Lichenibacterium dinghuense: one gene and its partner. The protein of the gene in region 1 interacts with the protein of each later gene in a pairwise test. Links are inferred from orthologs where the notes say so. Each region holds a gene or a part of one and is shown on either strand. Other genes may lie near its edges.

Region 1 (3,347 bases):
GTTGCCGTCGTGCGCCCGATGATTATGATGTGAGCAGTTCTTCGATTGGCGCGCGAAGCGGCACCGCCTCCCGCGGTCGCGGGCGCGCCGGGTGCCGGACCACGATGACATCACCCGCCGACGCGGCCGCCGATCGAACGATCGCGGGGCACGATGGAGCGCCGATCCGCCTCGGGCCGCGCACGCTGAGCGGCCGCGCGCTCCTGGCGCCGATGGCCGGCGTCACCGATCTCGGCATGCGCCGCGCCGCACAGCGCTTCGGCGCGTCCCTCACCGTGTCCGAGATGGTGGTCGGGGATCATCTGGCGCGCGGGGAGGCGGCGAGCCTCGCGCGGGCCGCCGGCGCCGGGCTCGACCCCCACGTGGTGCAGATCGCGGGCTGTCGCGCCGAGGCGCTGGCCGAGGGCGCCCGCGCCGCGGCGGAAGGGGGCGCCGTAGCGGTCGACATCAACATGGGCTGCCCCGCCAAGAAGGTGACGGGCGGCCTCGCCGGCTCCGCGCTGATGCGGGACCTCGACGCCGCCGTGGAGTTGATCCGCGCGACGGTGGCCGCGGTGACGGTGCCGGTCACCGTCAAGATGCGGCTCGGCTGGGACGACGCGGCCCGCAACGCGCCGGAGCTCGCGCGCCGGGCCGAGGCCGAGGGCGTCGCGCTCGTCACCGTTCACGGCCGCACGCGCCAGCAGTTCTACAAGGGCCGAGCCGACTGGGCCGCGGTGGCGGCCGTCAAGCGCGCCGTGTCGATCCCCGTGGTGGTCAACGGCGACTGCGCCTCCGTGGCCGACGCGCGCGCCATGCTGCGCGCGTCGGGCGCCGACGCCGTGATGGTCGGCCGGGCTGCGGTCGGGCGCCCCTGGCTCGTCGGCGAGATCGCGGCGGCGCTGCGCGGCGAGGCCTGGACGATGCCGTGCCTCGTCGATCGACGCGACGCGGCGCTGGAGCACTTCGATGCGCTCGTCGCGTGTTTCGGCCCCGAGAACGGCAACCGGCACGCCCGCAAGCACCTCGTCGCCTACGCGGAGCACCGCGCGGCCGAGCTGCGGGGCGACCCCGGCGCGGCGGCCGCCTGCGGGACGCTGCGGGCCGCGATGGCGACCAGCGGCGACCACCGGGCGACGCGCCGTATGCTGGCCGAGCTGTTCGACCTGAATGCCGACCTGGACATCGCCGCATGACCACGCCCGAACCGAGGTCGCCGGATCCCCGCGCCCACGGCGGCTTTGCCCAGGCCGGCGACGTGCTGAACCTCCTGCCGCACGCCGTGCTGACGGTCGAGGCCGACGGCGCCATCGTCGAGGCCAACGCGGCCGCCGAATCCTTCTTCGACATGAGCCGCGCGGTGCTCAGGCGCCACCGCCTCGGCGACGTCGTGCCCTTCGCGTCGCCGCTGCTGGCGCTGCTCGACCAGGCGGTGAAGCGCGGCGCGGCGCTGAACGAATACCAGGTCGACCTCGGCAACCCCAAGCTCGGCCCCGACCGCGTGGTCGACATCCACGTCAGCCCGATGGGGGAGCCGCGCGGCCGCGTGATGATCCTGCTGCAGGAACGGTCGATTGCCGCAAAATTCGACAGGCAGCTGACCCATCGAGGAGCAGCGCGCTCGGTTTCTGCCCTTGCGGCCATGCTGGCTCACGAGATCAAGAACCCGCTGTCCGGCATCCGCGGCGCGGCCCAGCTCCTGGAAACCGCGGTGGGCGACGAGGACCGCGCGCTGACGAGCCTCATCTGTGAGGAGACCGACCGCATCGTGAAGCTGGTCGACCGCATGGAGGCCTTCTCAGACCTCCGGCCCATCGAGCGCGAGAGCGTCAACATCCACGCCGTGCTCGACCACGTGAAGCGCGTGGCGCAGGCCGGCTTCGCGCGCCACATCCGCTTCGCCGAAACCTACGATCCGTCGCTGCCGCCGGTCTTCGGCAACCGCGACCAGCTGGTCCAGGTGTTCCTCAACCTCGTCAAGAACGCCGCCGAGGCCCTCGGCCCCGACACGATCGACGGCACGATCGAGCTGACCACGGCCTTCCGGCCCGGGGTGCGGCTGCGCACGCCGGGGTCGCCGACGCCGGTCAGCCTTCCACTCGAGTTCTGCGTGCGGGACAACGGCCCCGGCGTGCCGTCCGACATCGCCGCGCATCTGTTCGACCCCTTCGTGACGACGAAATCGTCCGGAACTGGCCTTGGACTTGCACTGGTGGCCAAGGTGATCGGCGACCACGGCGGGACCGTGGAATGCGAGTCCTATCCGCGCCGCACGACCTTCCGCGTCCTCCTGCCCATGTTCGCCGCGCGCGACGGACGGGGTGGCGGCGAAGCGTGAGCTCGCGGCGCACAGCGTAAAGGGAAGTACCGGCGATGAACGGCCATATCCTCGTCGCCGACGACGACACAGCGATCCGCACCGTGGTGAGCCAGGCCCTGTCGCGGGCCGGCTACGACGTCCGCACCACCGGCACGGCGGCCTCGCTGTGGCGCTGGGTGCAGGCGGGCGACGGCGACCTCGTGATCACCGACGTCGTCATGCCCGACGAGAACGCCTTCGAGCTGCTGCCGCGCATCAAGAAGCTGCGGCCCGACCTGCCCATCATCGTGATGAGCGCGCAGAACACCTTCATGACGGCCATCAAGGCCTCGGAGCGCGGCGCCTACGACTACCTGCCGAAGCCCTTCGACCTGAAGGAGCTGGTGGCGATCGTCGGCCGAGCCATGGCGGAACCGCGCCAGAAGGACACGCCGCAGGGCGAGGAACTCGACGCGATGCCCCTGATCGGCCGCTCGCCGGCCATGCAGGAGATCTACCGCACGCTGGCGCGTCTGATGCAGACCGACCTCACCGTGATGATCTCCGGCGAGTCCGGCACCGGCAAGGAGCTGGTCGCCCGCGCGCTGCACGACTACGGCAAGCGCAAGAGCGGCCCCTTCGTGGCCATCAACATGGCCGCCATCCCGCGCGACCTCATCGAATCCGAGCTGTTCGGCCACGAGAAAGGGGCCTTCACGGGCGCCAACACGCGCTCGGCCGGGCGCTTCGAGCAGGCTGAGGGCGGCACGCTGTTCCTCGACGAGATCGGCGACATGCCGATGGAAGCGCAGACGCGGCTCCTGCGCGTGCTCCAGCAGGCCGAATACACCACGGTCGGGGGCCGCACGCCGATCAAGACGAACGTCCGTATCGTCGCCGCCACCAACAAGGACCTGCGCGTCACCATCCAGCAGGGCCTGTTCCGCGAGGACCTGTTCTTCCGGCTCAACGTCGTGCCGATCCGGCTTCCTCCCTTGCGCGAGCGCGCCGAGGACATTCCGCACCTCGCGCGGCACTTCTTCACCGCCGCGGCCGCCGAGGGGCTGCC
Region 2 (3,210 bases), 1.7 Mb from region 1 along the record:
ACACGGTGGGGATCTGCGCCAGCTCCGCCTTGGGCAGGTCGTAGAGGTCCTTGTCCATCGCGGCGCCGGGGTCGATCTTGTTCCGGATCCCGTCGAGGCCCGCCATCAGCATCGCCGCGAAGGCCAGGTAGGGGTTCGCCGCCGGGTCGGGGAAGCGGACCTCGACGCGCTTGGCCTTGGGACTGTTGGTGTAGGGGATGCGGCACGAGGCCGAGCGGTTGCGCGCCGAATAGGCGAGCAGCACCGGCGCCTCGTAGCCCGGCACCAGCCGCTTGTAGCTGTTGGTCGACGGGTTCGTGAAGGCGTTCAGCGACTTCGCGTGGCGGATGATGCCGCCGATGTACCACAGGCACTCCTGGCTGAGGTCGGCGTACTTGTCGCCCGCGAACAACGGCACCCCGTCCTTCCAGATCGACTGGTGCACGTGCATGCCCGAGCCGTTGTCGCCGAACACGGGCTTCGGCATGAAGGTGGCCGACTTGCCGTAGCTCTGCGCGACCTGGTGGACGCAGTACTTGTAGGCCTGCATGCCGTCCGCCATCAGCGTCAGCCGGTCAAACTTCATGCCGAGTTCGTGCTGGGCGGACGCCACCTCGTGGTGGTGCTTCTCGACCTTGACGCCCATCGACGCCATGGCGGCCAGCATCTCGCCGCGCATGTCCTGCGCCGAGTCGAGCGGCGGCACGGGGAAGTAGCCGCCCTTGGTGCGGATGCGGTGGCCGAGGTTGCCGCCCTCGTAGACCGTGTCGGTGTTGGACGGCAGCTCGATCGCGTCGAGCACGAAGCCGGTGTTGTAGGGGTCGGCCTTGAAGCGCACGTCGTCGAAGACGAAGAACTCGGCCTCGGGGCCGACGAAGACGCTGTCGCCGATGCCGGTGGACTTCAGGTAGGCCTCGGCCTTCTTGGCGACGCCGCGGGGGTCGCGGGCGTAGGGCTCGCCGGTGGCGGGCTCCAGCACGTCGCACACGATCGACAGGGTCGAGGCCGAGAAGAACGGGTCCATGCAGGCCGTCTCGGGGTCCGGCATGAGCGTCATGTCGGACTCGTTGATGGCCTTCCAGCCCGCGATCGACGAGCCGTCGAACATCACGCCTTCGGCGAACAGGTCCTCGTCGACGATGGAGACGTCGAAGGTGACGTGCTGCCACTTGCCGCGCGGGTCGGTGAAGCGGAAGTCGACGTATTTGATGTCCTGGTCCCGGATGGCTCTCAGGACATCCTGTGCGGTCTTCATGCTGTGCTCCGGTGCGGGCGCGCGGGGACGCCCCGCCGGCCGGAGGACTACAAGGCCCCGCGCGGCCGGCGCAAGGCCCGCCGCCGCCCGGGCCCGTCAGATCGCGTCGTTGCCGGTCTCGCCGGTGCGGATGCGGATCGCGCCCTCGATGGTGGACACGAAGATCTTGCCGTCGCCGATGCGCCCCGTCTGCGCCGCGCGGCGGATGGCGTCGACGGCGCGGTCCACGAGGTCGTCGCCGAGCACGATCTCGATCTTCACCTTGGGCAGGAAGTCGACCACGTATTCGGCGCCGCGGTAGAGCTCCGTGTGCCCCTTCTGGCGCCCGAACCCCTTCGCCTCCGTGACGGTGATGCCCTGCAGCCCCACGTCCTGCAGCGCCTCCTTCACCTCGTCGAGCTTGAAGGGCTTGATGATGGCCTCGATCTTCTTCATGCGGGGTCCAACCTGTGCCGGGGCGCGAGCGTTGCGGGACCGGGCGCCGCGGGGGCGGCCCGGCCGATGCGCGGAGCTTAGCATCGCCCGTGCCACGCGCGCGACGGCTGATTCAGCCCGACGTGTCGGGATCGTGGCGAGAACCGCCGGTTTCGCGGGCGGTTCCGCCGACTGTGGGAGTGCGGCCGTGCAGCGCCCGATCGAGATCCTCACGCCCGCCGAGATGGGCCATGCCGACCGCCTCGCGGCCGCCTCCGGCACGCCGGGCCCTGTCCTGATGGACCGGGCCGGCCGCGCCGTCGCCGACGCGGCGGAGCGCATGCTGGCCGCGCGGGGCGGCCGGCGCGCCCTGGTGCTCTGCGGCCCCGGCAACAACGGCGGCGACGGCTTCGTGGCGGCGGCCGAGCTCCGGCGGCGCGGCTTCGCGGTGGACGTGGCCGCGCTCGCGCCGCTTGAGCATCTCCGGGGCGACGCGGCCGGGGCCGCGGCCGCCTGGGCCGGGCCGGTCGGCGACGCCGCCGGGGCCGACCCCGTCGCGCACGACCTCGTGGTCGACGCCCTGTTCGGCGCCGGCCTGTCCCGTCCGCTCGACGGCGCCGCCGCCGTGCTGGTCGAGCGCGTCGCGGCCGCGCGGCGGCCGGTGCTGGCGGTCGACCTGCCGTCCGGCCTGTCGGGCGAGTCCGGCGCCGCCCTGGGCCCCGCCGTCCGCGCGACCGAGACCGTGACCTTCTTCCGCCTGAAGCCAGGCCACCTGTTGATGCCGGGTCGCGAGCGCTGCGGGCCGGTGACGCTGGCCGACATCGGCATCGACCCGGCCGTGCTGGACGGCATCGGCGCGACCCTGTTCCACGATCTGCCGGACCTCTGGGAGCGCCACTACCCGCGCCCCGCCGCGGCCGGGCACAAATACACCCGCGGGCACCTCGTCGTCGTGTCGGGCCCGATGCCGACGCTCGGCGCCGCGCGGCTGTCGGCCCGCGGCGGGCTGCGGATCGGCGCCGGCCTCGTCACGGTCGCGAGCCCCGCCGACGCGCTGGCGATCCACGCCGCGCAGCTCACGGCCGTGATGCTGAAGCCCTTCGACGGGCCGGAGGCCTTGGCCGGCATCCTCGCCGACGCGCGTCTCAACGCCGTGGTGATGGGGCCGGGCCTCGGCCACGGCGCCGACGCGCCGGCGCTGGTCGCGGCGGCGCTGAAGCCCCGCGGGGCGCCGCGCGCGGCCGTGCTCGACGCCGACGCGCTGACGCTCTTCGCCGGCCGGGCCGACGATCTGGCCGCGCTGGTGCGCGGGGCGGGGGGGCCGGTGGTGGTCACGCCGCACGACGGCGAGTTCGCCAGGCTGTTCGACGGCGCCGCCGGCGTGCTCGATGCCCCCACCAAGGTCGAGCGCGCGCGGGCCGGGGCGCGGCGGCTCGGGGCCGTGGTGGTGCTGAAAGGGCCCGACACGGTCGTGGCGGCCCCCGACGGCCGCGCCGCGATCGCCGGCGAGGACGCGCCCTGGCTCGCCACGGCGGGGAGCGGCGACGTGCTGGCCGGCATGG

What was found.
Region 2: the proteins of L7N97_RS27105 (region 1) and L7N97_RS18930 interact in binary tests that used the Escherichia coli proteins (3 or more experiments, as listed by UniProt). The link is inferred for Lichenibacterium dinghuense from one-to-one orthologs.

What each region holds. Positions count from the first base shown.
Region 1 is NZ_JAJLMN010000001.1:5,636,068-5,639,414, reverse strand. The notes cover bases 245-3,244. They hold L7N97_RS27105 (two-component system sensor histidine kinase NtrB), read left to right. Parts: upstream 245-1,171; coding sequence 1,172-2,317; downstream 2,318-3,244. Other genes in these bases: ntrC (nitrogen regulation protein NR(I)), read left to right, coding at 2,353-3,244; dusB (tRNA dihydrouridine synthase DusB), read left to right, coding at 245-1,175. Also shown: more of dusB, read left to right, coding at 105-244; more of ntrC, read left to right, coding at 3,245-3,347.
Region 2 is NZ_JAJLMN010000001.1:3,964,883-3,968,092, forward strand. The notes cover bases 1-2,986. They hold L7N97_RS18930 (P-II family nitrogen regulator), read right to left. Parts: upstream 1,670-2,986; coding sequence 1,331-1,669; downstream 1-1,330. Other genes in these bases: glnA (type I glutamate--ammonia ligase), read right to left, coding at 1-1,234; L7N97_RS18935 (NAD(P)H-hydrate dehydratase), read left to right, coding at 1,857-2,986. Also shown: more of L7N97_RS18935, read left to right, coding at 2,987-3,210. UniProt on the Escherichia coli protein: P-II indirectly controls the transcription of the glutamine synthetase gene (glnA). P-II prevents NR-II-catalyzed conversion of NR-I to NR-I-phosphate, the transcriptional activator of GlnA. When P-II is uridylylated to P-II-UMP, these events are reversed.